Regions from separate parts of the Mitsuaria sp. BK041 genome, predicted to be linked through region 3. Evidence: predicted binding sites of a transcription regulator. Region 3 holds the regulator's gene; each other region holds the start of a gene.
The links. Region 3 encodes LexA, which represses DNA repair genes until DNA is damaged. Its sites were predicted from a motif close to ACTGTATNNNNATACAGT; they were not measured.
Positions count from the first base shown of each region.

Region 1: the regulator LexA is predicted to act here: its motif matches at 1,275-1,292, upstream of FHT38_RS09330 (putative DNA modification/repair radical SAM protein).
Region 2: the regulator LexA is predicted to act here: its motif matches at 3,437-3,454, upstream of imuA (translesion DNA synthesis-associated protein ImuA).
Region 4: the regulator LexA is predicted to act here: its motif matches at 2,276-2,293, upstream of recA (recombinase RecA).

Region 1 is NZ_JACHYT010000001.1:2,114,807-2,121,771, reverse strand. Features, by position in the region: gene FHT38_RS09335 (LysM domain-containing protein) at 139-1,146, shown strand; gene FHT38_RS09330 (putative DNA modification/repair radical SAM protein) at 1,316-2,677, shown strand; gene FHT38_RS09325 (TIGR03915 family putative DNA repair protein) at 2,674-3,522, shown strand; partial or broken gene FHT38_RS09320 (acyltransferase family protein) at 3,617-4,648, shown strand; gene FHT38_RS25740 (hypothetical protein) at 4,624-4,740, opposite strand; gene FHT38_RS09315 (VOC family protein) at 4,963-5,391, shown strand; gene FHT38_RS09310 (hypothetical protein) at 5,462-6,349, opposite strand; gene FHT38_RS09305 (polysaccharide deacetylase family protein) at 6,346-6,965, opposite strand, start outside.
Region 2 is NZ_JACHYT010000002.1:169,323-176,287, forward strand. Features, by position in the region: gene FHT38_RS16670 (Crp/Fnr family transcriptional regulator) at 1-420, shown strand, start outside; gene FHT38_RS16675 (GNAT family N-acetyltransferase) at 466-1,056, opposite strand; gene FHT38_RS16680 (response regulator transcription factor) at 1,402-2,085, shown strand; gene FHT38_RS25665 (HAMP domain-containing sensor histidine kinase) at 2,093-3,397, shown strand; gene imuA (translesion DNA synthesis-associated protein ImuA) at 3,534-4,403, shown strand; gene FHT38_RS16695 (DNA polymerase Y family protein) at 4,351-5,844, shown strand; gene FHT38_RS16700 (error-prone DNA polymerase) at 5,858-6,965, shown strand, end outside.
Region 3 is NZ_JACHYT010000001.1:1,919,532-1,926,496, forward strand. Features, by position in the region: gene FHT38_RS08425 (O-succinylhomoserine sulfhydrylase) at 1-922, shown strand, start outside; gene gltX (glutamate--tRNA ligase) at 919-2,310, shown strand; tRNA gene FHT38_RS08435 (tRNA-Ala) at 2,456-2,531, shown strand; tRNA gene FHT38_RS08440 (tRNA-Glu) at 2,574-2,649, shown strand; tRNA gene FHT38_RS08445 (tRNA-Asp) at 2,832-2,908, shown strand; tRNA gene FHT38_RS08450 (tRNA-Ala) at 2,956-3,031, shown strand; tRNA gene FHT38_RS08455 (tRNA-Glu) at 3,091-3,166, shown strand; tRNA gene FHT38_RS08460 (tRNA-Asp) at 3,269-3,345, shown strand; gene FHT38_RS08465 (helix-hairpin-helix domain-containing protein) at 3,438-3,743, opposite strand; gene lexA (transcriptional repressor LexA) at 3,761-4,438, opposite strand; gene FHT38_RS08475 (asparaginase) at 4,553-5,485, shown strand; gene FHT38_RS08480 (organic hydroperoxide resistance protein) at 5,624-6,058, opposite strand; gene FHT38_RS08485 (MarR family winged helix-turn-helix transcriptional regulator) at 6,098-6,616, opposite strand; gene FHT38_RS08490 (ATP-binding cassette domain-containing protein) at 6,936-6,965, opposite strand, start outside.
Region 4 is NZ_JACHYT010000002.1:1,720,733-1,727,697, forward strand. Features, by position in the region: gene FHT38_RS23445 (sensor histidine kinase) at 1-1,295, opposite strand, end outside; gene FHT38_RS23450 (response regulator transcription factor) at 1,349-2,020, opposite strand; gene recA (recombinase RecA) at 2,333-3,376, shown strand; gene FHT38_RS23460 (regulatory protein RecX) at 3,455-3,997, shown strand; gene sucC (ADP-forming succinate--CoA ligase subunit beta) at 4,398-5,558, shown strand; gene sucD (succinate--CoA ligase subunit alpha) at 5,586-6,479, shown strand; gene FHT38_RS23475 (TerC family protein) at 6,674-6,965, shown strand, end outside.

The sequences.
Region 1 (6,965 bases), 200 kb from region 3:
GATGCTGCCTTTGGGACCTCGAGAGACTGGCATGGGATGTTTGCGTGACAAAGGTCCTGCTTCAATGAACGAAAGTCACCTGCGGGGGGCTTGTCGCTGTTTCATACTCCACCCCGCTCGAATCCCGACGTGATGCCGATGTCGACCACTTTCCGTCCCGACGCCCCGACCGCCTCCCCCTCGATTGCCGCCGCGCTGCGAGGTGGTGTGCCATCCGCCCTGTCGGCCGTCTCGGTGCTGCTGCTGAGCCTGGCCCTGGCGGCCTGCCAGACGCCCGCGCCCGCGCCGCCGCCGCCCGAACCGGTGGTGACGGCGCCGCCTCCGCCGCCCCCGCCGCCGGAGCCGGTCCCGCCGACGCCCGCCGAGCAGGCCCTGGCGCAGAAGACCGCGATGCAGTCGATCGAACTGCTGGAAGCCGGCCAGGAAGACCAGGCCCGCGCCGAGCTGCAGCGCGCGCTGCAGCTGGATCCCGGCAACAAGCTGGCCAACAGCCTCATGAAGCAGATCACCGCCGACCCGGTGGCGCTGCTGGGTCGCGAGTCCTTCGCGTACACGGTGCAGTCCAGCGACACCCTGTCGCGGATCGCCGGCCGCTTCATGGGCGACATCTACGCCTTCTACATCCTGGCCCGCTACAACGACATCCGCGTGCCGCGCCAGGTCGCCGGCGGCCAGGTGCTGCGCATCCCCGGCAAGCCGCCGGCGGGTCCGCTGTATCCGCGCCCCTCGGCGCGCCCCGATCCGAAGGCCGCCGCGCCGGCCGCGCCGCCCGCGACCGTGGCCGCCGCTCCGGCGCCCGCCGCCCCGCCCGCGCCGCCGCCGGTGGCCGAGCTGTCGCCCGGCGAGAAGGCCATGCGTGCCGGTGATGCGCACGAGCGCGCCGGCCGCATGGACAAGGCGCTGGAGGAGTTCCGCCGCGCCGAGGCCGCCGATCATCCCGGCGCCGCCGCCCGCATCGAGGCGCTGCGCAAGAAGCAGATCGCCCGGGCGACGCTGAATGCGCGCACCGCCTTCGCCAAGCAGGACCTGGCCGGCGCGATCCGCGGCTGGGACACGGTGCTGCAGCTCGACCCGGACAACGAGCTGGCCAAGCTGGAACGCCAGAAGGCCGTCACGCTGAAGGCCAAGGCCGACCAGCTGAAGTGACACCGCGCCGCTGCGACGGCGTCGGACACCCCAAGGAAGAGGCGCCGCGTGCGCCTCTTTTGCATGGGCGCTCGCCGGCGGAACTCCCTCGCAGGCGGCCGGTGAGGCGAGAGCTGGATGACTCAATTACTGTATATTCATACAGTTGTTTGTCATTCCCGCGCGCCCCATGGACCTCGACCGCAAGCTCGCCATCCTGGCCGACGCCGCCAAGTACGACGCCTCCTGCGCATCCAGCGGCACCGACCGGCGCGATTCCGTCGGCGGCGCCGGCATCGGCTCGACGGAAGGCATGGGCATCTGCCACAGCTACGCGCCCGACGGCCGCTGCATCTCGCTGCTCAAGATCCTGCTGACCAACCATTGCCAGTACGACTGCCTGTACTGCGTCAACCGGTCGTCGAGCAACGTGGCGCGGGCGCGCTTCAGCGTCGAGGAGGTCGTGCGGCTGACGCTGGACTTCTACCGCCGCAACACCATCGAGGGCCTGTTCCTCAGCAGCGGGATCATCAAGAGCCCCGACCACACCATGGAACAGGTGGTGCGGGTGGCGCAGACGCTGCGCGAGGTGCATGACTTCCGCGGCTACATCCACCTCAAGACCATCCCGGATGCCAGCGACGAACTGCTGCGCCGGGCCGGCCGGTATGCCGACCGGCTCAGCATCAACGTCGAGATGCCCACCGAGGCCGGCCTGAAGCAGCTCGCGCCCGAGAAGGACACGAGCGCGATCCATCGCTCGATGGGCCGGCTGCGGCTGCACATCGACGAGGCCCGTGAGGCGCGGGCGTCAGCGGACGGATCAACCGGCGGGTCGTCGGTCGGGTCCACTGGCGCGACAACGGGCGAGGCGCCGATCCGCGTGATCCCGGGCGCCGCGCCGCGCCCCGCGCGGCCGCCGCGCTTCGCCCCGGCCGGCCAGAGCACGCAGATGATCGTCGGCGCCGACGACAGCGACGACCGCAGCATCCTGCGCAGCAGCGCCGCGCTCTACGGGCGCTTTCGCATGCGGCGCGTCTATTACTCGGCGTTCAGCCCCATTCCCGATGCCGCGCGGGCCCTGCCGCTGAAGGCGCCGCCGCTGGTGCGCGAGCACCGCCTCTACCAGGCCGACTGGCTGATGCGCTTCTACGGCTTCGACCACGAGGAGATCGTCGACGACGGCACCGGGCTGCTGCGGCTGGACGTCGATCCCAAGCACGCCTGGGCGCTCGCGCATCCGGAGCGCTTCCCGGTCGACCTCAACCAGGCGCCGCGAGAGCTGCTGCTGCGGGTGCCCGGCCTGGGCGTCGGGTCGGTCGACCGGCTGATCGCCGCCCGTCGACTGCGCCGGGTGCGGGCCGAGGACCTGCGCCACATGAAGCTGCCGCTGCGCCGGGTGTTGCCTTTCGTCATCGTCGACGGTCATCGTCCTGGCGCGGCACCGCCAGCCCCGACTCGCGCCAGTGGGGCAGCGGACGCGGGCACGGGCACGGGCGTGGTCGGGGGCGTTGTCGCGGGCACTCCCACGCAGCTGGGACTGTTCGGATGATCCGCGTGCGGCTCGATGGACCCGTCGACTTCGACGGCTTCCGCCTCGCCGCCCGGCGCCTGGTGCTGGACGGCGTGGCGCCGGAGACCGTCGAGTGGACCACCGGCGAGGACGACGGCGACCTCTGGTCGACAGTGGGGGACGTCGATGCGACCGACGCGAACGAGCGCGTCGCGAGCGCCGCGTTCACGGTGCCGGCCTCGTTCCTGTCGCTGTGCCGGTCCGCCCTGCTGCATCGCGAGCCGCGGCGCTTCGAGCTCCTGCACCGCCTGCTGTCGCGCCTGAGGACCGATCCCGCGTGCTGGCATGACCGTTTCGACGAGGACCGCCGCCACGCGGAGCGGCTCGCCCGCGAGGTGCGGCACGAGATCCACAAGACCCATGCCTTCGTGCGCTTCGTCCCGGTCGAGGACACCGACGGCGAACGCCTGGTCGCCTGGTTCGAGCCCGAGCACCATGTGCTCGAGGCCGCCTCGCCCTTCTTCGCGCGGCGCTTCGCCAACCTGCGCTGGACCATCCTGTCGCCGCGCGTCTCGATGCACTGGGACGGCGTCCGGCTGTGCGCCGGCCCGGGGGCGCGGCGGGAGACGGCGCCACCGCCGGACGCTGGCGCGGCGCTGTGGCTGACCTACTACCGCAGCATCTTCAATCCGGCGCGCCTGAAGCTGGCCATGATGACCCGCGAGATGCCGCGCCGTTACTGGGCCAACCTGCCGGAGGCCGCGCTGATCGAGCCGCTGGTCGCGCAGGCTGACGACCGCGTGCGCGACATGCTGGACGCCGGACCGACCGCGCCCAGGCGCATTCGCCCGATCGTGCTGCCACCGCGTGGCTCGACGACGTAACGGCCGTCACTCCGATGAGCGGCCGCGCCGACGCCAGGCGCCGCTAACATCCGCGCCGCCATCCCTTCTCGGCGGCCTGGGGCCGCCACTCCGCATGACCCAGACCACGCCGCGCAACTTCGCCATCGACTGCCTGCGTGGCGTGGCCATCCTGCTGGTGGTGGTCCACCACCTGGCCCTGCCCTTCCGCCTGCCGCTGGCGCCCAGCCTGGCCGGTGCCTGGCTGCCCAAGCGCCTGATCGACGCGATCAGCTTCAACGGCTACGAGGCGGTGTTCATCTTCTTCGTGATCTCGGGCTTCCTGATCACGACCCGCCTGCTGGCGCGCGATGGCGACCTGCGCCGGGTCGACCTGCGCGCCTTCTACCGCGCGCGCGCCACGCGCATCCTGCCGCTGCTGCTGGTGATGCTGGCGTTGCTGTCGACCCTGGCGCTGCTGGGCGTGCCTGGTTTCGCACCGGGCGAGCGGCAGTCGCTGGCCGGCCTGCTGGGCTCGGCGCTGAGCTTCACCTTCAACTGGTATGAAGGCCGCACCGGCTGGGCGCCGGCGGCCTGGGACGTGCTGTGGTCGCTGTCGATCGAGGAGGTCTTCTACGTCGGCTTCCCGCTGCTGTGCCTGGCGCTGCCCCGGCCGCTGCTGGTGGCGGCGCTGGTGGCGCTGGCGCTCGCCCTGGTGCCGCTGAGGGCGCTGGTCCCGCCAAGCGACGAGGTGTGGTGGGAGAAGGCCTACCTGCCCGGCATGTCGGCGATCGCCTGGGGCGTGCTGGCGGCGCTGCTCGCGCGGCGCTGGCGGCCAGGCGCGCGCGAGGCCCGCCTGCTGGCGGTGCTCGGCGGCGTCGGCCTGCTGCTGGTGATCGGCTGGGGCGAGCTCGTCCACCGCCATCTCTTCAAGGGCGGCATGTACGTCCTGTGCGTCGGCACCGCCGCGCTGCTGGTCGCCGCGGTCGCTCACCCGCCGGCGCCACGCCGTGGCGGACGCTGGCTCGCCCGTCTGGGCGAGCTCAGCTACGAGCTCTACCTGAGCCACATGCTGGTCGTGCTCGGCACGGTGGCGCTGTATCGCGCCGTGATGGGCGCGTCGCAGGCCTGGACCTTCGCGGTCTACGCGCCGGCGGTGGTGGCCTGCGTGCTGCTGGCGGGGGTGCTGGAAAGGACCGTCTCCGGTCCCCTGCTCCGCCGCTGGCGCAGCAGCAGGAGCAGGCCGCCGAGCGTCAGCATCGCCCAGGTCGCCGGCTCCGGTGCCGGAACCGCCGACGGCGCGGCGGACCGGGCGTGATCTGAGCCGGACGCCGAGGACCCTGGCAGGCGCATCGTCCTTGTCCCGCACTCCGGGGGCGCGGCGGGCCGTCGACGGAAAAACGAATGACGCCGGCGCGCCGGGCGGATAAGAACGCCGTTTGCCCTGACCGGCGTCATGCCGACCCACTTCAAGGAGCCTCCATGGAAGTCCAGCAACTGCACCGCGGACGCCTGATCGACCACCTGCAGCTCGTCGTGCGCGACCTGGCCGCGAGCCGCCACTTCTACGAGGCGGTCCTGCCGCCGCTGGGCGTGCCGATCGGCGGATCGGGCGACGACTATTTCTGGGCCGACGAGCTGTTCGTGTCGACCGCGAGCAGCGATGCGGCGCAGGGCCAGCTGACCGGGCGGCATCACCTGGCCTTCCAGGCCCGGGACCGCGCGGCGGTCGACGCCTTCCACAAGACCGCGCTGGCCAACGGCGGCACCGACAACGGCGCGCCCGGCGAGCGGCCCTATCACCCGGGCTACTACGCGGCCTTCGTGCTGGACCCGGACGGCAACAACATCGAGGCCGTGTTCCACGGCGAGGCGCAGCGCAGCGCGCCCTCGGTCACGGTGACGTTCTAGGCGTCGGGGCGCGGGCAACCATCTGCGGCGGCCTTCGGCGGCGGCCGTCGGCCAACGCCGATGCCCGCGACTAGCGCTTGTCGACCTTGTTCTTCGCCGCCGCGGCCGGTCCCGCCGCGGCGGGGGCCTTGGCGGCCGACTCGTCGATGAGCTGGCGCATCAGCGCGGTCGCGCGCGCGTTCTTCGGATCCACGCGCAGGCACTTCTGCAGCAGCATCACCGCGCCGGACTTGTCGATGGTCGAGATCTTCTCGGCCTTGCGCACGTAGAGGTCGGCCAGCAGCCGCTTGGCCGAAGGATCGTTGCGGTCCTGCGGCGCGCGGCGCTCGAGCAGCCGGATCGGCTCGTCGAGCTCGCCCTGCGCGGCCAGCATCGCGATGTGCTCGAGTTCGTTGCGGTCCGGCCCGGCCGACGCCGCGGCCGGGGCCGGGTCCTTGCCCGACGCACCCGCCGCCTGCGCCTTGGCGGCCGGCTTGGCCGCCACCGGCGGGCCCGCCTTGCGCAGCGTCAGCCGCGTCGGCTTGCCCAGGTAGCTCTTCTGGTTGCGTTCCTTCTCCAGGCCACGCAGCGCGTCGGCGGCGGCCTCGTTGTCCGGCTGCAGCGCCAGCACGCCCAGGTAGGCCGTGCTTGCGCCGTCCAGGTCGCCGCGCTTTTGCGCCGCCCTGGCTTTCTCGAGCCGCTCGCTCACGCCGCTGTCGATCAGCTGGCGGGTCGCGGCCAGGCTGTCGCGGTAGCCGGCGTTGTCGGGCCGCAGCACGGTCAGCGCTTCCCAGGTCCAGGCGGCCTCGGCCAGCTGGCCGTCCTTCACCTGCTCCTGCGCGCGCGACACCTGCGCCTGCTCGAAGGCCGTGGGGGGCGAGCCGGCCACGCCTTCACCGCCGCGCAGCGCGCCGCTCGGGCCGCTGCTGCAGGCCGCCAGCGCGGCGGCGGCCAGGAGGACTGCGAGCGCGGCCCTCATGGCGTCTGTCCAATGCGGCGGCTGGTCTGCAGCCGGGCCTTGAAGGCCTCGAGGTCGTGGTCGCCGAAGATCATCGTGCGGCGCAGCATCAGCGGCTGCGCGTAGAAGGCGTTGCCGCCCGGGTTGACGGTCACCGCCAGCGTGTACTTCTGACGCGTCAGCGTCTCCAGCACCAGTTCGTTGGCGTCACCGTAGGGATAGGCGTAATGGCGCACCTGGTCCTTGGTGTTGAGCTTCTGCTCGATCAGGTCGCGCGGGCCGGCGGTCTCGCTGTCGAGGTTGCGCTTGTAGCGCTCGTCGTTCTCGCCGGCGGTGCGCTCGATCAGGTTGCGGTGCGACTTCGAATGGGCCTGGATGTCCATCAGCCCCGAGGCCTGCATCTCCGCCAACTGCGGCCAGCTGACCGCGTCGCCGCCGGCGCCGACGAAATCGGTGTAGACGAACATCGTCGCGGGCAGGCCCAGCTTGCGCAGCACCGGGTAGGCGAACTTGTAGACCGACTCGTAGCCGTCGTCGAAGGTGACGACCACCGCCTTGGGCGGCAGCGGCTCCTTGCCCTCGAGGTAGCCGGTCAGCTGCGAGAGCTTGACGACGCGGTAGTCGTTCTTCGCCAGCC
Region 2 (6,965 bases), on a different contig from region 3:
CTCAAGCGCGAGGCCTACCGCTACAACATCCAGGCGCTGCGCCGCAGCGTCGTCGCCGGCCTGCCGCTGGACAGCTTCCATGAGCTGCTGGAGACCAGCCTGGCCTTCAACCGCTACGTGCTGAACCAGCTCAACGAGCGGCTGGGCCAGTTCATCGCCGCACGCGAGATCGACCGCCAGAGCGATCCCGACCTGCGCGTCGCCCGCAACCTGGCAGCGCTGTTCCATCCCCAGCTGTACCCCGGCGTGAACGGGCTGCTGCGCATCACGCAGCAGGAACTGGGGCATCTGGTGGGGCTCTCGCGTCAGCGCGTCAACGAGGCCCTGCGCCACCTGCAGGCGCAGCGGCTCATCGCGGTCGAGTATGGCGGACTGCGGGTGCTGGACCTGGCGGGGCTGCGGGTGTATCCGCAGCAGTAGCGGCGCCGGGGTGACGTCGGTCCGCGGGCGCGGGGCCGGCCGGCCTCAGGCGCCGAACGGCGTCGCCTCGGGCTGCGCCGGCGGGTGCGCGGCGTACTGCGCGGCGTTGATCTCGTAGAGCAGGCTGGCCGCCTCGCCCGGATGCTCGGCGACCGAGCCGGTCAGCCGCAGCCCGACCCGCTCCAGCGTCTTGCGCGCCGCGGTGTTGCCCGGCGCCAGCAGCGCCTGCACCGAGGTCGCGTGCAGGCTGTCGAAGGCCAGCGCCAACGCCGCCAGCGACATCTCCGCCGCATACCCCTGGCCCCAGTGGTCGGACAGGAAGTGGAACTCCAGCAGCAGCGCCGGCGCGCCGCAGATCCGTCCCCGGCTCAGGCCGCCGAAGCCGATCGCGCCGAGCGAAGGCTGCTCGCGCAGCGCGACCGCCCACGGCCCCAGTCCGTCGCGCGCCCACAGCCCGCGCCATTGCTCCAGCCGCTCGGACATGGCGGGACCGCCGGATTCGAATCGACGATTCGCCGGGTCGCACAGCAGGTCGCGGAAGGTCCGGGCGTCCGCCGCCGCGGGCGGACGCAGGGTCAGCCGGGGCGTGTGGGTGAGCCGCTCGACGGCCGGGATGGAGAAGAGGGGGGCAAGCATAGGGGTTAACCCGCAAATTATGCGCCCGCGCCGCGTTTCAAGTCATCTCCCGACCGCTCGGTCGGTGACGGCAGCGGGACTTGCGTCACGAAAGGTGACGAAGGCGTTGGAACCCTGGAAGTTTTGGCCCCTTGCGCGCAGATCGCCCGCTGCTTGCGCCGATCCCAAGGCCGCTCCCGGGGCCGTTACCCCGGCCGCGCCGGGCGACAGCCCAGCGACAGGTCGGCGCGGGCCGACTCGCATAGCATTCCCGGCATCCGCGGGCCCGGCGGGGGACTTCCCCCCATCCGGGCTCCCTCCCCAGGACGACGCGGCGCCCGGCGCCGCAGGAACGTGAGCCTCGTCATGAAGCTGCTGGTCATCGAAGACAACCCGGACATCGTCGCCAACCTGTTCGCCTACCTCGAGCCGATGGGCTACGAGCTGGACGTGGCCCGCAACGGCCTGGGCGGGCTGGCGCAGGCCGCCGCCGGCTCCTACGACGCGATCGTGCTGGACCTGACCCTGCCCGGCCTGGACGGGCTGGACGTGGCCCGGCGCCTGCGCAAGGACTTCCGCCGGCCGACCCCCATCCTGATGCTGACCGCGCGCGACACCATCGCCGACAAGGTCACCGGCTTCGAGAGCGGCGCCGACGACTACCTGGTCAAGCCCTTCTCGCTGGTCGAGCTGGAGATCCGCCTCAAGGCGCTGATGCGGCGCTCCCACGGGCTGAACCTGAGCTCGGCGGTGAGCTACGCCGATGTCAGCTTCGACCCCGACACGCTGGAAGCCACCCGCGCCGGCAAGCCGCTGCAGCTCACGCCCACCGGCTACAAGCTGCTCTCGGCCCTGCTGCGCGAGGCCCCCAAGCTGGTCCGCCGCGAGGACCTGGAACGCGAGGTCTGGGGCAACGACCCGCCCGACAGCGATGCGCTGCGCACCCACATCCACGCGCTGCGCTCGGCGCTGGACAAGCCCTTCCCCGTCCCGCTGCTGAAGACCCATCCGGGCATCGGATACCGGCTGGTGTCGCCCGATGCGGGATGAGCCCCGCGTGACCCGCGCCCCCTGGCGCCTGCGCTCCACCGCCGCGCCGACGACGCTGCGCACGCGCGTCGCCGCGGCCTTCCTGCTGCTGACCCTGCTGGTCTGCGGCGCCTTCGCCGTGGCGGCGGTGCGCATCGCCTCGAGCATCGAGGACCGCCTGATCGACCAGCGCCTGAGCCGCACCGCCGACGAGCTGATCGCCCGCGAGCGGCAGGGCCTGGAGCCCGACCTGCCGCCCAGCGTCACGCTCTACCGCGGCACGGAGATCCCGGCCCCGCTGCGCGGGAAGCCGCCCGGCAAGTACACGCTGCCGCAGGACGGCCAGCTGGTCAGCGCGCTGGTCCGGAACGACCTCGGCCCGGTCTTCGTGCTGACCGACCGCGACGAGGACTTCGCCAAGATCGAGGCGGGCGTCTACGGCCTGCTGGGCCTGGCCTTCGTCTGCTGCCTGGGTCTGGCGCTGTTCCTGGCGCAACTGACCGCGAGCCGCATCGTCGCGCCGGTGACCGCGCTGGCGCGCGCGGTGGAAACCGGCGCCGCGCCGCGCGAGTACCCGCTGCAGGATTCCACCGACGAACTGGGCGTGCTGTCGCGCGCCTTCGCCGCCAAGACCGAGGCCCAGCAGCGCTACCTGGACCGCGAGCGCTGGTTCACCGGCGACGTCAGCCATGAGCTGCGCACCCCGCTGGCGGTGATGCTGGGCGCCGCCGAGGTCCTGAAGGCGCGCCTGCACGGCCGGGACGACATGGTCGAGCTGGCCGAGCGCATCCGCCGCACCGCCGCCGACACCAGCGAACGCGTGGTCGCGATGCTGCTGCTGTCGCGCGATCCGGCCAGCATCGGCGCGCCGCCGACCGCGGTGCTGCCGCTGCTGCGCCAGGAGATGGAGCGCTGCCGGCCGCTGCTCAAGGGCAAGGCCGTCGAGATGACGCTGCATGCCGCTCCCGCCGATGCCGCCCTGGAAGTGCCGGCGCGGCCCGAGCTCGCCGCGATCGCGCTGGGCAACCTGATCCGCAACGCCTGCCAGTTCACCGAGGAAGGCCGCGTCGACATCCGGCTCGAGGCCGGCCGGGTCGTCATCGAGGACACCGGCATCGGCATCCCGCCGGCGGTGCGCGATCGCATCTTCGACCGCTTCATGCAGGTGGACCCGGCCGGCGCCGGCAGCGCCGGGCTGGGCCTGGCCATCGTCAAGCGCGTGGCCGAGCACCTGGGCTGGACCGTCAGCCTGGAGGCGCCCGCCAACGGCGGGACGCGCTTCGCGCTGAGCTTCGGGCAGGCGTCCAGGGAGCGGGACATTCTCCCCACTTGAAGCGCGACATCCGCTGGACGGGTCGGCCGTCCCACCTATACTGTATGCATATACAGCTCCCAACGCCGGTGTCACGACCGGCGTTGTCGTCTCTTCCGCCGACCGTCTCGCTGATCGTTCCGCCGACCGCCCCGCCATGTCCGCCCTGCCCTTGCCCCTTCCCCCCGCCGTGGCCGAGGCCGTCTGGCGCGGCGACGCGCTGGGCCGCGGCACCGACACGGTCTGGCCCAGCGGCTTCGACGCGCTGGACGCGGAACTGCCCGGCGGCGGCTGGCCCGGCCGCCAGCTGACCGAACTGCTGCTGCCGCAGTTCTCGCTGGCCGAATGGCGGCTGGCCGGCCCGGCGCTGCGACGCGTGGTCGCCGACGGCGCCGCGGTGGCGATGGTCGGCCCGCCCAAGCGCCCGCACCTGCCCGGCCTGATGCACCTGGGACTGGACGAGCGCCACCTGGTCTGGATCGACGCGCGCGCGCCCTCGGAGCGGCTCTGGTGCGCCGAGCAGCTGATCAAGTCCAACGCCGCCGGCGCGGTGCTGGCCTGGATGCCGCAGGCCGCGCCGGAACAGCTGCGGCGGCTGCAGGTGCTGGCGCAGTCCTTCGAGGGGCCGGTGTTCCTGTTCCGGCCGCTGGCCGCGCGCCACGACCCCTCGCCAGCGCCGCTGCGGCTGCAGGTGACGATCGACGTCGACTGGGCGCTGGACGTCCTGATCCTCAAGCGCAAGGGCCCCGCCCATGAGACGCCGCTGCGGCTGGCGTCCATCCCGGGCGGGCTCGAGCGGGTGCTGACGCCCCGGGTGATGCGGCCCAGCACGATGCGCCCCGTCGCGCCGCTCGCGCCACTCGCGCCGGTCATGCCCGCCGCGACTGAAGCCGCGCCCGCCGCAGCGTCCGCCGCCGCCTTGTCCGAATCCTCGCGCGCGCCGCAGCCGCTCGCCCTGTTCCCGGAGCTGACCGATGTTGTGGGTCGCCCTGATCCTGCCGCCTCGTCCGCCGGCGCCGTCCGCTGATCCGGCCGCGCCGCCAGACCATCCCTGGGGGATCTGTCCGGAGGCGCAGGCGGGGCTGGCCGTGTGGTGCCTGCAGTTCACGCCGCGCGTGGCGCTGATGGAGGACGCCGTCGTCATGGAGGTCGAGGCCAGCCTGCGGCTGTTCCGCGGCCGGGGCGCGCTCCAGGCGCGCATCGCCGACGAGGCGCCGGACCTGGGCGCCGTCGGCATCGGCTGGGCGCCGACGGCCACCGCCGCGCTGGTGCTGGCGCGCTGCGGCGTGCCGGACCTGGGCGGCCGGCTGCTGCAGGCGGTGCTGGATCCGCTCCCGCTGCAGGCGCTGAGCGCCGGCGCCGAACATGCGGAGCCGCTGAGCCGTGCCGGCATCAACACGCTGGGCCAGTTGCGGGCCTTGCCGCGCGGCGGCATCAGCCGGCGCTTCGGCGCGGCGCTGCTGGCGAAGCTGGACCAGGCCTACGGGCTGCGTCCGGAGGCGCACCGCTGGGAAGTGCTGCCGGAGGATTTCCACGCCCGCATCGAGCTGCCCGGCCGCGTGGACCACGCGCCGGCGCTGCTGCTGGGCGCGAGGCCGCTGCTGATGCGGCTGTGCGGCTGGCTGGCGGCGCGCCATGCCGGCGCGACCGGCGTGACGCTGCACTGGGTGCACGACTCGATGCGCGCCAAGGACGCGGGCGATGGCGGATCGCTGACGATCCGCACCGCCGAGCCGATCCGCGCGCTCGAGCACTTCTGCCGGCTGATGGCCGAGCACCTGGCCAAGACGAAGCTGCTGGCGCCGGTGGGCGAACTGCGGCTGGAGGCGATCGGCGTCCAGGCCATGACCGAGGACAGCGCCTCGCTGCTGCCCGACACGGTGCGCACCGGCGAGACGCTCTACTTGACGCTGGAGCGCATCGCCGCGCGCCTGGGCCCGGAGCGGGTGATGCAGCCGGCGCCTGGCGACGATCACCGGCTCGAATGGATGACGCGCTGGCAGCCCGCCACCGACGGCCAGCGCGCCGGCGCCTCGGGCACGGGGCGCCGGCGTCTGGCGACGCGGCCCGCGCCGTCCATGCCCGAACCCGGCTTCCTGCTGGAGCCGCCGCTGCGCCTGGCGCTGCGCGAACACCGGCCGCATTACCAGGGCGCGCTGACACTGCTGGTCGGTCCCGACCGCGTCGAGGGCGGCTGGTGGGACCGCCTGCCGGCGCGCGCGCCAGCGGACGCGGCAACTGGGACTGGGACTCGGACTGGGACCGGTGCCGGCGCCCGGGACCAGACCGCGCCGCCCTTCACCGCGCTCGTGCCACAGGACGACGCGGCGATGGTGGCGGTCGGCCACCGCAACGTCGTGCGCGACTACTGGATCGCGGTCAACGACAGCGCCGGCGTCGTCGCCATCTTCCGGCAACCGCTGGACGATGGCGGCAGCGCCTGGTTCCTGCACGGCGTCTACGCCTGAACGGGGTCGAGCGATGACCGCCCCGCCTGCCCTGCCCGCCGCCGCACTGCCCGCGCCACCCGCGCTGCCGGACTACGCCGAACTGCGCTGCCTGAGCAACTTCAGCTTCCTCAAGGGCGCCAGCTGGCCCGAGGAACTGGTCGAGCGCGCCAGGGAACTCGGCTACAGCGCGCTCGCGATCACCGATGAATGCTCGATGGCCGGCATCGTGCGCGCGCACGTGGCCGCCAAGCAGCATGGGCTGAAGCTGCTCGTGGGCAGCCAGTTCCGCATCGACCCGCGCGACGGCGCCGGTCCGGACGAGGCGGCCCCCTTCACGCTGGTGGCGCTGGCCTGCAACCTGAACGGCTACGGCAACCTGTGCCAATTGATCTCAAGGCTGCGGCGCTCGGCCGACAAGGGCAGCTACCGCTGCACGATCGACGACATCGGCCCCCAGGCACTGGATGACTGCGTCGTCATCGCCTGCGCGGACCGGCATGCGGCGGCCGCGCCGCTGCTGGCGATGTCGCGCTGGCTGCTGTCGCGCTTCACCGGCCGCTGCTGGCTGGGCGTGACCCAGACCCGCGAGCTCGACGACGAAAGCCGTCTGCTGCGACTGCGCGAGGCGGCCGCGCTGACCGAGATCCCGCTGGTGGCCGTCGGCGACGTCACCATGCATGTGCGCAGCCGCAAACCGCTGCAGGACGTGTTGACCGCGACCCGGCTGGGTCGGCCGCTGACCGAGTGCGGCCAGGCGCTGGACCGCAACGCCGAGCGCCACCTGCGCGCGCGGGGCCGGCTCGGGCTGGCCTTCCCCGCCGAACTGCTGGCCGAGACCCTGCGCGTGGCCGCCCGCTGCGAGTTCAAGCTCGACGAACTGCGCTACCACTACCCCTCGGAGGTCGTGCCCGACGGCGAGACGCCGGCCAGCCACCTGCGCCGCCTGACTTACGAAGGCGCGGGCCGGCGCTGGCCCGACGGCATTCCTCCGGCGGTCAGCGAGCAGATCGAACGCGAGCTCGCGCTGATCGAGGAGCTGCGCTACGAGCATTACTTCCTCACCGTTGCCGACATCGTCCACTTCGCGCGCTCGCAGGGCATCCTGTGCCAGGGGCGCGGCAGCGCGGCCAATTCCATCG
Region 3 (6,965 bases):
CCTGCTGAAGGCCGGCGATCACGTCGTGTGCTCGCGCTCGGTCTTCGGCTCGACGATCAAGCTGCTGCAGGGCGAGTTCGGCAAGTTCGGCGTCCAGACGACCTTCGTCTCGCAGACCGACCTGACGGAATGGAAGAACGCGCTGCAGCCCAACACCAGGCTGCTGTTCGCCGAGACCCCGACCAATCCGCTGACCGAGGTCTGCGATGTCGCCGCGCTGGCGGACATCGCGCACGGCCACGGTGCGCTGCTCGCGGTCGACAACTGCTTCGCATCCCCCGCGCTGCAGCAGCCGGCGAAGATGGGCGCGGACTTCATCATCCACTCCGGCACCAAGTACCTCGATGGCCAGGGCCGCGTGATCGCCGGCGCGATCTGCGCGTCGTCGAAACATGTGGACGAGGTGTTCACGCCGGTGATGCGTTCGGTGGGCATGTCGCTGTCGCCGTTCAACGCCTGGGTCGTGCTCAAGGGCATGGAGACGCTGTCGGTGCGCATGAGGGCGCAGACCGCCAGCGCCGCGCGGCTGGCCGAATGGCTGGAGGCCCATCCCGGCGTCGAGCGCGTCTATTACCCGGGCCTGAAGTCGCACCCGCAGCATGAGCTCGCGATGCGCCAGCAAGGCGGGCAGGGCGGGGCGGTGGTGTCCTTCATCGTCAAGGGCGGCGCCCGGGCGGCCGAGGACGGTGGTCGCGCCGCCGCCTTCCACGTGATCGACCAGACACGCATCTGCTCCATCACCGCCAACCTCGGCGACACCAAGACCACCATCACCCATCCGGCCAGCACCTCGCACGGCCGGCTCACCGAGCCGCAACGCCAGGCGGCCGGCATCACGCAGGGGCTGATCCGCGTCGCGGTGGGCCTCGAAGACATCGAAGACATCAAGGCCGACCTGGCCCGTGGTTTGAACTCGCTATGACCTCTCCCATCCGCACCCGCATCGCGCCGTCGCCGACGGGCTTCCTGCACCTGGGCACGGCCCGCACCGCGCTGTTCTCGTGGGCCTATGCGCGTCACCACGGCGGCGAATTCGTGCTGCGCATCGAGGACACCGATGTCGCGCGTTCGACGCAGGATTCGGTCGACCAGATCCTGGCGTCGATGAAGTGGCTGGGCCTCGACTACGACGAGGGCCCGGTCTATCAGATGCAGCGCCTGGAGCGCTACCACGCGGTGATCGAGCAGATGATCGCCGCGGGCACCGCCTATCGCTGTTACTGCTCGCCCGAAGAGCTGGCCGCGATGAAGGCCGGCCAGGAAGCGCGCGGCGAGAAGCGCCGCTACGACGGCACCTGGCGCCCGGAGCCAGGCAAGACGCTGCCGGTGATCCCGGCCGGCGTGTCGCCGGTGGTCCGATTCAAGAATCCGATCGACGGCGATGTCAGCTGGGACGACCTGGTCAAGGGCACCATCACGATCAACAACCGCGAGATCGACGACCTGATCCTGTTGCGTCCGGACGGCGTGCCGACCTACAACTTCGCGGTGGTGGTCGACGATTGGGACATGAAGATCACCCATGTCTTCCGCGGCGACGAGCACATCAACAACACGCCCTGGCAGATCAACCTGTTCAATGCGCTGGGCGCACCTTTGCCGGCCTTCGGGCACATCCCGGTGATCCTGGGCGACGACGGGCTGAAGCTGTCCAAGCGCCGCGGCGCAGTCAGCGTGACCGCCTACGAGGACAACGGTTATCTGCCCGAGGCGATGCTGAACTACCTGTCGCGCCTGGGCTGGAGCCACGGCGACGACGAGCTGTTCTCGCGCGAGCAGCTGGTGTCGTGGTTCGACGGCAGTCACATTTCCAAGAGCCCCGCGCAGTGGGACCCGGCCAAGCTGGAATGGGTCAATGCGCATTACATCAAGCTGGCCGATGACGCCCGTCTGGCGGAACTGGTGAGCGCTCAACTGGCCAAGCGCGGCCTGAGCGCGCCGCAGCGGCTGGAGGCGATGTGCGGCCTGTTCAAGGACCGATGCAGCACGACGGTCGCGTTGGCGGACTGGCTGGCGATGTACGTGTCGCCGGTGACGCCCAGCGAGGCCGACCGCGTGCAGCACTTGACCGACGCGGTCAAGCCGGCCGTGCTCGCGTTCGCCGACAAGCTCGAGGCGCTGGCCAGCTGGGACAAGGCTTCCATCAGCGCCGCCATCAAGGAAACGATCGCGGCGCACGGCCTGAAGATGCCGCAACTGGCCATCCCGGTGCGCGTGCTGGCCTGCGGCCGCGCGCAGACGCCGTCGGTCGATGCGGTGCTGGAACTCTTCGACAAAGAAATTTTGTTGAACCGCTTGCGTTCCGTTTAAAACTCGTTCTATACTCTCGTTCTCGCTTGAACAGCGCGTTGTTCGAAACGAACTTCGAAGCAGCAGACGGCGAATCAAAACGGGGAGCGCGAGCTCCCCGATGAGATTCAAAAGTAGTTGAATCGAATCGGTTCGAATCCCCAAAGGGGGTATAGCTCAGCTGGGAGAGCGCTTGCATGGCATGCAAGAGGTCAGCGGTTCGATCCCGCTTACCTCCACCAAACTTCGGTTTGCGTGGCGCGCGGTTCAAGGAAGAAGGTTCAGTCCCCTTCGTCTAGAGGCCTAGGACACCACCCTTTCACGGTGATTACAGGGGTTCGAATCCCCTAGGGGACGCCAAGTTTTCGAGCTTGGTTACTGACTGAGATTGAACGTGAAAATCGAAAATTCTTCGGAACTCGATTTAAGCGTTGTCAAAATCAGGTATAGTAACGAAATCGACGCAGAGAAGCGATCAAGTCATTGATCGAATCAAAGCGAGACCAGTTTGATGCGAAGGAATCGAAAGATTCTGAGTATCTGGAGTGGTAGTTCAGTTGGTTAGAATACCGGCCTGTCACGCCGGGGGTCGCGGGTTCGAGCCCCGTCCACTCCGCCAACACAGTTGAGGCTCGGGCAGCGTACCGATTCGATGCGTCAGCATTCGGGGGTATAGCTCAGCTGGGAGAGCGCTTGCATGGCATGCAAGAGGTCAGCGGTTCGATCCCGCTTACCTCCACCAGATTCCTTGGGAGTCTGGGTTGCCGGTACGCACTGACCGAGTCACAGCAAGAAGGTTCAGTCCCCTTCGTCTAGAGGCCTAGGACACCACCCTTTCACGGTGATTACAGGGGTTCGAATCCCCTAGGGGACGCCAAGTTTGGCAAGGCTTGGCTGCATCGCGGTTCTGAATGGATCCGTTGGCTTGCAGCGAAACTTGTTCGCGAATGATATCGACGCGCTCAACAGCGTCGTATCTGGAGTGGTAGTTCAGTTGGTTAGAATACCGGCCTGTCACGCCGGGGGTCGCGGGTTCGAGCCCCGTCCACTCCGCCAATATTGAAACCCTGTCGATACAAATCGGCAGGGTTTTTTCTTTGCCCGTTCCGGTCTCATTCTGGTTAAGGCGGGTCACGCCCACGGAATATTCAGAGGTCCGGATACTCGCGCTTGCGCTGGGCGGTATAACTCCACCAATCTCTGGGCGAGGCACCGTTCATGAAATCGACGGCCGCCATATAGGTATCCAGAACGCAGGGATCGTGGCGCTTGCCGGTCAGTTTGCAAATCCGCTGATAGAGCGCAAATGCATCGGCGCCGATGAGATCCGCGGGCTGCCGAATCCCCATCGATTCAAAATCCCGAACCATCGCAGGACCGATGTTGGGAATTTGCCGCAGCGTGAGGCATTCAGCGGCCGAAGCCGCTTTCGTGTGCGTCTTTCGCGCAGCCATGCGGCACTCGTACCCGCTCAGTGAAACCCGCCGGAGCGGATCAATCCCACCGCCAGGCCTTCGATGGCGAACTGCTCATCCGGCGTAACCTCGATCGGGGCGAAATCGGCGTTCTCCGGGAGAAGTCGGATGCCATCCGGATGGCGTTGGAAGCGCTTCACGGTGACCTCGTCACCCAGGCGCGCGACGACGACTTGGCCGTTGCGCGCTTCGCTGGTCTTCTTCACGGCGAGCAGGTCGCCGTCCATGATGCCGATGTCCTTCATGCTCATGCCTTTCACGCGCAGCAGGAAGTCCGGCGCCTTCGAGAACATCGAGGGGTCGACGCTATAGTGCTGCTCCACATGTTCCTCGGCGAGGATGGGCGCGCCGGCAGCGACGCGGCCGACCAGCGGCAGCGTCAGCTGCGCCAGGCTGGCCAGCGGCAGGGCGAACTGGCTGTGCTCCCGGGCGCGGTTGACCTGGCGCAGCGCGGTCGACGGCAGGCGGATGCCGCGCGCGGTGCCCCCCACCAGTTCGATGACGCCTTTGCGGGCGAGCGCTTGCAGGTGTTCCTCGGCGGCGTTCGCGGACTTGAAGCCGAGTTGCTGCGCGATCTCGGCGCGCGTGGGCGGCGAGCCGGTGCTCTCGATGCTGTCGCGGACCAGATCGAAGATCTGTTGTTGGCGGGCGGTGAGTTTGGGCGGTGTATCCACGAGCACAGGCCTTTATTCCATGGAGGACTGGTTGGAATGCAAAACGGCTTCGAGGGTTCGAAAGCCGCCTGAGAATCCATCCAGCATCTGGATTTTTATACAGGAGACGACAAATTGCAAAGCGCGCCCCAGACCCTCGTGATCATCGGCACCGGCGGCACGATCGCCGGCGCCTCCGGCAGCGCCACGGACAACGTCGGCTACAAGGCGGGTTCGCTGTCGGTGGAGTCGCTGGTGAAGGCGGTCCCGGCGCTCGCGGCGAAGTCGCTGGAGGCCGAACAACTGGCCCAGCTCGACAGCAAGGACATGGATCACGCCACCTGGGCGCGGCTGGCGAAGCGGGTGCGGGAGCACCTGGACCGGCCCGAGGTCCGCGGCGTGGTGATCACGCACGGCACCGACACGCTGGAAGAGACCGCCTATCTGCTGCAGCGCGTGCTGGCGCCGGAGAAGCCGGTCGTGCTGACCGCCGCGATGCGGCCGGCGACCGCCATCCAGGCGGATGGTCCGCAGAACCTGCTGGACGCCGTGGCCGTTGCCGAGAGCGAAGGCGTGCGAGGCGTCATCGCCGTCGTGGCGGGGCAGGTCTGGTCCGGGCTCGAGCTGCGCAAGACGCACAGCTACCGGCTCGACGCCTTCGAGGCCGGGCCTGACGCCGGGCCGCTGGCCGTGGTGGAGGAGGGCGTCGTGCGGCGCTTCCGCGATTGGCCGGGGGGCGAGGCGCTCGGCGCGGCGCTGTTGCCGGAGGACGCGAGCCAGTGGCCCTGGGTGGAGGTGCTCGCCAGCCATGCGGGCGCCGATGCGCGGTCGCTCGAAGCCTGGCGAGCGGCCGGTCTCCAGGGGCTGGTGCTGGCGTGCACGGGCAACGGCACGGTGAATCAGGTGCTCGAGGCGCCGGTGCGCGCGCTCAAGGAGGCCGGCGTGCCGGTGTGGCGGACGACGCGGTGCGCGCAGGGACGCATCGTGGGCGCCGGCGATGAGCCCGCCGCCGCGCTGTCGCCGTGGGCGGCGCGTGTCGAGTTGATGCTCAGCCTGCTGCAACGCTGAACCACAGCCGTCGCGAGTGGCTTCGTCGGTCGCGACGGAGCGAAGCGTCGACGGCTGGACCCATGAATGAAAAAGCGCCGGCATGACCGGCGCTTTTCTTTGTGCTCGACCCGGTGGTGACCGGGCGCCGCGGAAGGCTTAGACGATCGTCAGCGTGACGTCGACGTTGCCGCGGGTGGCGTTCGAGTAGGGGCAGACCTCGTGGGCGTCGGCCACCAGCTTTTCCAGCTGCGCGCGGTCCATGCCCGGCACCGAGATCTTCATCGCCACGGCGATGCCGAAGGCGCCCGGCTTGTTGGCGTGGGGGCCGATGCCGACTTCGCTGGTGATCGAGACTTCGGCTGGCAGGGCGACCTTGTTGCGGGCCGAGACGGCCTTCATCGCGCCGATGAAGCAGGCGGAATAGCCTGCGGCGAACAGCTGTTCCGGGTTGGTGCCGGCGCCGTCGTCGCCGCCCAGCGCCTTGGGCGTGGACAGCTGGACCTTCAGGCGGTCGTCGGACGATTGCGCGGTGCCGGAGCGGCCGCCGGTGGCGGTGGCGGTGGCGGTGTAGAGGGCTTTTTCGATGGCCATGTGGGGCTCCTTGGTGGTGAGGGGAAAGAACGCTTGGGGTCAGGGGTTGCCGTCCTCGCCGTCGCTCTCCGTGAGCGCGGCGGGATCGGCGGCGGAATCTGCGGCGGAATCTGCGGCGAGGTGGGTCAGCAGCTTGGTGCGCAAGGCCTGCAGACGGCGTGTCAGCGATTCGAGCTCGGCCGGCCCGCAGGCGCTGGCGCAGGCCAGTTGCTCGGGAATGCCTACCGCCTGATCGCGCAGTGCGCGGCCAGCGGCGGTCAGATGGATCTCGACGCGGCGCTCGTCGCCGCGGGCGCGCTGGCGCTCGATCAGCGCGCTGGCCTCGAGCCGCTTCAGCAGCGGTGTGAGCGTGCCGGAATCCAGGCTCAGACGCTGTCCCAGCTCCGAGACGCCCAGGCCCTCCGTCTCCCACAGCACCAGCATCACGAGGTATTGCGGGTAGGTCAGGCCCAGCGGCGCCAGCAGCGGCTTGTAGAGCTTGGTCATCGCCAGCGAGGTCGAATACAGCGCGAAGCAGAGCTGAACGTCCAGCTTCAGCCAGTCGGTGCCGGCGGGCATCGAGGGCTGGCCGCCAGCGGTGCTGACGGCGGCAGCGTCCTGGGGGCTGGAAGGGTTCGTCTTCGGCATGGGATGAAATGTAGCGAGCAATTCAATTGCACGCAATTGAAATGGTCTTTGTCCGCCGTTGAGGCGAACTATCGGTGCCTGGGACGAGCGCCGCCAGCACGGAAAAAGGGGACGCGAAGGAGCCCCACCCGTCCGACGACATCCATTCGAGGCCACCCGTTCGAAGGTCTCGGTGAGAACACCCTCTCCCGCGTTGCGGGAGAGGGAGGGGTGAGGGCAAAGCCCTGCGCAGATCGCTGAGCCTTTGCGCTCAGCCGGCCGATTGAACGGCGTCGACCTG
Region 4 (6,965 bases), on a different contig from region 3:
ACCTGCTCGCGCTCCGCCTCCGCGATGCCCGGCCCCGAGTCCTCCACCTGCAGCACGCAGACCTGGCCGAACGGATCCTCGACCACCCGCACGGTCACCGTCCCTCCACTGGGGGTGTACAGCAAGGCGTTGTCCACCAGATTGCGGATCAGCTCGCGGATCAGCAGGGGATGGCCGTGGATGCGCAGGCCCGCCTGGCTGGCCTCCGGCCCCTCATAACCGAGGTCCAGCCGCTTCTCCATCGCGCGCGGCACGAAATCGCGCACCGTCTCGATCGCCAGCACCGCCAGGTTCACCTCGCTGCGGCGCGCGGCGTGCTCCTGGTCCTCGGCGCGGGCCATGGCCAGCAGCTGGTTCACCATGTGCGCCGCACGCTGACTGGAGACCGCGATCTGCTTGAGCGAACGCCGCAGCTCCGACGGCGAGCTGCGACCCTCGTCGATCTCGCGCTGGGCGAGCTCGGCCTGCGTCCGCAGCCCCGCCAGCGGCGTCTTGAGCTGATGCGCGGCGTCGGCCAGGAAGTGCTTCTGCGCGCGGATCGATTGATCGAGCCGCTCGAGCAGGTCGTTGATCGCCTGCACCAGCGGGGCCACCTCGTCGGGGATGCGCTGCTCGTCGATGGGGCTCAGGTCGGAACTGTCCCGCGAGCGGATGCGGCGCTGCAGGTCGTTGAGCGGCGCGATGCCGCGCGCCAGCGCCAGCCACACCAGCAGCACCGCCAGCGGCAGGATCACGAACTGCGGCAGGATCACGCCCTTGATGATCTCGTTGGTCAGCCGCGAGCGCTTGCCCAGCGTCTCCGCGACCTGGACCAGCATCATCTTGTCGCCACCGGCCATCCCCTCCGGCACCACCCACAGGTAGGACACCCGTACCGCCTCGTTGTTGACCTCGTCGAAACGGCGGTTGACCTCCCACGGCACGATGGGCGGTTCGACTTCGGGCACCGGCAACTGGGCGTCGCCGCTCAGCAATTCGCCGCGCAGGCCCAGCACCTGGTAGTAGACCGTGTCGGACTCGTCCGCCCGGAGCAGCGCCGCGGCCTCTGGGGCCAGCGCGTAGCGCGACCGCCCACGTCGCGTGGAGGCGTCGCCGGGCCCCGGCTCCGTTGCGACCTGCAGGCCCAGCGTGCGCGCCATCTCGTCGAGCTCGCGGTCGTAGGGCTTGTTCGCGATGCCCTGCGCCACCAGCCACGTCAGCGCGACGCTGATCGGCCAGATGACCAGCAGCGGGGCGAGCATCCAGTCCAGGATCTCGCCGAACAGCGAGCGATGGCCGGACGATTCACCCGCCATGCCGCGCGTCCTCGATCAAGCGTGCGCCCAGGGGCTCCGGGACGCCCCGCACCTCAGCCCGGAATCTTTTCAAGGCAGTAGCCAAGCCCGCGCACCGTCGCGATGCGGATCGGCCCCTGCTCGATCTTCTTGCGCAGCCGATGGATGTAGACCTCGATCGCGTTGTTGCTGACCTCTTCGCCCCACTCGCACAGGCGCTCGACCAACTGGTCCTTGCTGACCAGCCGTCCCGCGCGCTGCAGCAGCACCTCGAGCAGCGACAGCTCCCGCGCCGACAGTTCCACCATCTGATCGTTGATGTAAGCGACGCGGCCGGTGGCGTCGAACGTCAACGGGCCATGGCGGATCACGCTGGAGGCGGTGCCCAGGCCGCGGCGCGTCAACGCGCGCACACGCGCCTCGAGTTCCTGCAGCGAGAAGGGCTTGGCCATGTAGTCGTCGGCGCCAAGGTCCAGGCCCTTGACGCGTTCCTCGATGCTGTCCGCCGCGGTCAGGATCAGCACCGGCACGGACGATCCGCGCGCCCGCAGCCGACGCAGCACTTCCAGCCCATGCAGCTTCGGTAATCCCAGGTCGAGGATCAGCAGGTCGAACTCATGCGAGGCCAGCGCGGCGTCGGCCTCGCTGCCGCTGCCGACCTGGTCGACGGCGCAACCCGAGGCTCGCAACGAGCGCAGCAGGCCATCGGCCAGGACCTGGTCGTCTTCGGCGATCAAGATGCGCATGTGTCGTCCCCTCTGGTTATGGAGACATTCTAGGGAGCGGTCCGGGGCGCTTCCCTAGGCGTTTCCGAGCCGTCCTCAGGCGGATGAGCGGGGCACCAGTCAGGTGGGCGACAGCTTGGGAGGCGGCACTTCCCCCTCTTTGGCGAAAACGGGGGGAGTTGTGCGGCTGGCTCATCCTGTGAGCCACCTGCGGCCTAACATCCCGCCATCGACAGCGCCGCAGCCGCACCGACGGGCGGCACGGGTCGACAAAGTACTGTACAGATATACAGATTGCGCCATAATCCGCCGCAGCCAACAGGAGAAGATTGCATGGACGCCCCCGTGAAGAACGCCAACACCGAAAAAGCCAAGGCCCTGCAGGCCGCCCTCGCCCAGATCGAAAAGCAGTTCGGCAAGGGCTCGATCATGCGGCTGGCCGAAGGCGAGAAGATCGAGGACATCCAGGTCGTCTCCACCGGCTCGCTGGGCCTGGACATCGCGCTGGGCGTCGGTGGCCTGCCCCGCGGCCGCGTGATCGAGATCTACGGTCCGGAATCGTCCGGCAAGACCACGCTGACGCTGCAGGTCATCGCCCAGATGCAGAAGCTGGACGGCGTGTGCGCCTTCATCGACGCCGAGCATGCCCTGGATGTCCAGTACGCGCAGAAGCTGGGCGTCAACCTGCAGGAGCTGCTGATCAGCCAGCCCGACACCGGCGAACAGGCGCTGGAGATCGTGGACTCGCTGGTGCGTTCGGGTTCGGTGGACCTGATCATCGTGGACTCGGTCGCCGCGCTGACGCCGAAGGCCGAGCTTGAAGGCGAGATGGGCGACGCGCTGCCTGGCCTGCAGGCCCGCCTGATGAGCCAGGCGCTGCGCAAGCTGACCGCCACCATCAAGAAGACCAACTGCACCGTCATCTTCATCAACCAGATCCGGATGAAGATCGGCGTGATGTTCGGTTCGCCCGAAACGACCACCGGCGGCAATGCGCTGAAGTTCTACGCCTCGGTGCGCCTGGACATCCGTCGCATCGGCTCGATCAAGAAGGGCGAGGAAGTCATCGGCTCCGAGACCAAGGTCAAGGTCGTGAAGAACAAGGTGGCGCCCCCGTTCAAGACGGCGGAGTTCGACATCCTCTACGGCGAGGGCATCAGCCGCGAGGGCGAGATCATCGACATGGGCGTGACCGCGAAGATCGTCGACAAGTCGGGGGCCTGGTACGCCTACAGCGGCGAGAAGATCGGTCAGGGCAAGGACAACGCGCGCGAGTTCCTGCGCGAGAACCCCGACCTGGCGGTCGAGATCGAGAACAAGATCCGCGAATCGCTGGGTATCCCCCTGCTGGGCGCCGCGCCTGGCGACGCCGAGTAAGCACCGGGCGACGGCATGACTCCGTCCGGAAACCGGCGGGGTTCGGCCTCGCAGCCGCTGTCGCTCAAGGCCAGAGCCGTGGCCCTGCTCGCGCAGCGCGAGCACAGCGCGATGGAGCTGCGCCGCAAGCTGCTGCGCATTGCTCGTGATCGACAAGCTGCGCTGATCGAGGCCGCCGCCGGCGAGGGCAATCCCTCTTCGAGCCCAGGGCCGGGGGCCGGGCGTTCCGAGGCCGAGGATCCAGACGGCTCCGAAGCCCAGGCGGTCACGCTGACCCAGGAAGTGGACGCGGTCCTCGACTGGCTCAAGGCGAACGGCTATCTCGACGAATCGCGATTCGTCGAGTCGCGCATCCACGCGCGCTCCCAGCGCTTCGGACAGCGCCGCATCGAGCAGGAGCTCGCCCAGCATGGGTTGGCGCTCGACGCGGAGCAGCGATCGGCGCTGGCGGCCGGAGAGCTGGACCGCGCTTGTGAGTTGCTGCGTCGCAAGTTCGGCGAGGGAGCGCCGGTGGACGCGTCGGCGGAGGCCAAACGGCTGCGCTTCCTGACGGGGCGAGGCTTTGGATCCGAACTCGCCCGCAAGGCGGTGCGCCGCGTTGCCGCCGGCCCTGACGCATGAAGCGGTGACAGACGCAGAAACCGCCTGAAACTTCGTGCGTCACGAGCACCTTTCGAGCCGCTGACAAGCCCACGCCAGTGCGCGGCACAACCGCGCCAAGGGCTTGATGCAACGCAGCATGCTACATTTTCGGCTTCGCAAACCAGCCCGCCGGCGTTCGTCCGCGGGCGTGTTTTTGCGTGTTTGCATCGGTTTATGTCTTTCACCGCCTCCCCCGAGCGCCATCCGCCGCAACGTCGCCGAACCGTCGACGCGAGGTCCTATGGCCGCGACGACGGGATCCTTGTCGCGGAGGCCCGGCTGAATCCGGCGCTGCAAACCCCATCTCAACGCCGGCATCGCGGAGCGTCCGCGGCATCGGCGGCCTCTTCCTGATTCATCCATCAAGCGAGACCTCCCTATGAAGATTCACGAGTACCAGGGCAAGGAAATCCTGCGCCAGTTCGGCGTGCCGGTGCCGCGCGGCATTCCCGCGTTCACGGTGCAAGAAGCGGTCGAAGCCGCGCAGAAGCTGGGCGGCCCGGTCTGGGTGGTCAAGGCGCAGATCCACGCCGGCGGTCGCGGCAAGGGCGGCGGCGTCAAGCTGGGCAAGAGCCTGGACGACGTGAAGGCGCTGTCCGAGCAGATCCTGGGCATGCAGCTGGTCACGCACCAGACCGGCCCGGCCGGCCAGAAGGTCCGCCGCCTGTACATCGAGGAAGGCGCGGACATCAAGAATGAGCTGTATGTCTCGCTGGTGACCGACCGCGGCACCCAGAAGGTGGCCTTCATCGCGTCGAGCGAGGGTGGCATGGACATCGAGGAAGTCGCCCACTCGACCCCCGAGAAGATCATCACCGAGTACATCGACCCGCTGACCGGCATCACCGCGGGGCAGTCGAAGAAGATCGCCGCGGCCATCGGCCTGACCGGCGCTTCGGTGGACCAGGCCGTCGACCTGTTCGCCAAGCTCTACAAGTGCTACATGGACACCGACGCGTCGCTGGTGGAAATCAACCCGCTGAACTGCGACTCCAAGGGCAACCTGATCGCGCTGGACGCCAAGTTCAACTTCGACGCCAACGCGCTGTTCCGTCATCCGGAAATCGTCGCCTACCGCGATCTGGACGAAGAGGATCCGGCTGAGATCGAAGCCTCCAAGTTCGACCTGGCCTACATCTCGCTGGACGGCAACATCGGTTGCCTGGTGAACGGCGCCGGCCTGGCCATGGCCACGATGGACACCATCAAGCTGTTCGGCGGCGAGCCGGCCAACTTCCTGGACGTCGGCGGCGGCGCCACCGCCGAAAAGGTCACCGAGGCCTTCAAGATCATGCTGAAGAACCCCGAGGTGAAGGGCATCCTCGTCAACATCTTCGGCGGCATCATGAAGTGCGACACCATCGCCGAAGGCGTGATCACCGCCTGCAAGGCCGTCAACCTGAATGTGCCGCTGGTCGTCCGCATGAAGGGCACCAACGAGGAGCTGGGCAAGAAGATGCTGGCCGAGTCCGGCCTGCCCATCATCGCCGCCGACACCATGGCCGAAGCCGCGACCAAGATCGTCGCCGCCGTCAAGTAAGCCGCAGACCCAGCCAAGGAATACGACATGAGCATCTACATCAACAAGGACACCAAGGTCATCACCCAGGGCATCACGGGCAAGACCGGTCAGTTCCACACCCTGGGCTGCCAGGCCTACGCCAACGGCAAGAACGCGTTCGTCGCCGGCGTGAACCCGAAGAAGGCGGGCGAGAAGTTCTCGGACATCCCCATCTACGGCACCGTGAAGGAAGCCGCCGCCCAGACCGGCGCGACCGTGTCGGTGATCTACGTGCCGCCCGCGGGCGCCGCCGCCGCGATCTGGGAAGCCGTCGAGGCTGACCTGGACCTGGCGATCTGCATCACGGAAGGCATCCCCGTCCGCGACATGCTGGAAGTGCGCAACAAGATGAAGGCCAAGGAACTGGCCGGCGGCAAGAAGACGCTGCTGCTGGGCCCGAACTGCCCCGGCCTGATCACGCCCGACGAGATCAAGATCGGCATCATGCCCGGCCACATCCACCGCAAGGGCCGCATCGGCGTGGTCTCGCGCTCCGGCACGCTGACCTATGAAGCGGTCGCGCAGCTGACCGAGATCGGCCTGGGCCAGTCCTCGGCCGTCGGCATCGGTGGCGACCCGATCAACGGTCTGAAGCACATCGACGTGATGAAGGCCTTCAACGACGATCCCGACACCGACGCCGTGATCATGATCGGCGAGATCGGCGGCCCGGACGAGGCGGAAGCCGCGCGCTGGTGCAAGGCCAACATGAAGAAGCCGGTCGTCGGCTTCATCGCCGGCGTCACCGCCCCTCCCGGAAAGCGCATGGGCCACGCCGGCGCGCTGATCTCGGGCGGCGCCGACACGGCCGATGCCAAGCTGGCCATCATGGAAGAGTGCGGCTTCACCGTGACCCGCAACCCGTCTGAAATGGGCAAGCTGCTGAAGGGCCTGCTGTAAGCAGCAGGAAAAACCTGATGAGGAAGATCGTTGGTGCGTAATTTCACGCACTGCGATCCCAGGGGTAGGGCGGGGACAATCCTCGCGTACCCCCTGAACCAAGGAAGGGGCCCAGTGGGCCCCTTCTCTCGTTCATCCCTCCAACGCTTTAGACTGGGCCCTCGTTGCGCGAGGCCCGGCGCGGGTTCCCCTCCATGGACATGTTCACCAGCCCCGAGTTCTGGCTCGCCGTCGGCCAGATCATCCTGATCGACATCCTGCTGGGTGGCGACAACGCCGTCGTCATCGCGCTTGCCTGCCGCAAGCTGCCGCCCAACCTTCGCACGAAGGGCATCATGTGGGGCACCGCCGGCGCGATCGTGCTGCGCGTCGTGCTGATCTTTTTCGCGCTCACGCTGCTCAAGCTGCCGTTCCTGAAGCTGGTCGGCGGTGCGCTGCTGCTGTGGATCGGCATCAAGCTGCTGATGCCGGAAGCCGAGGATGACC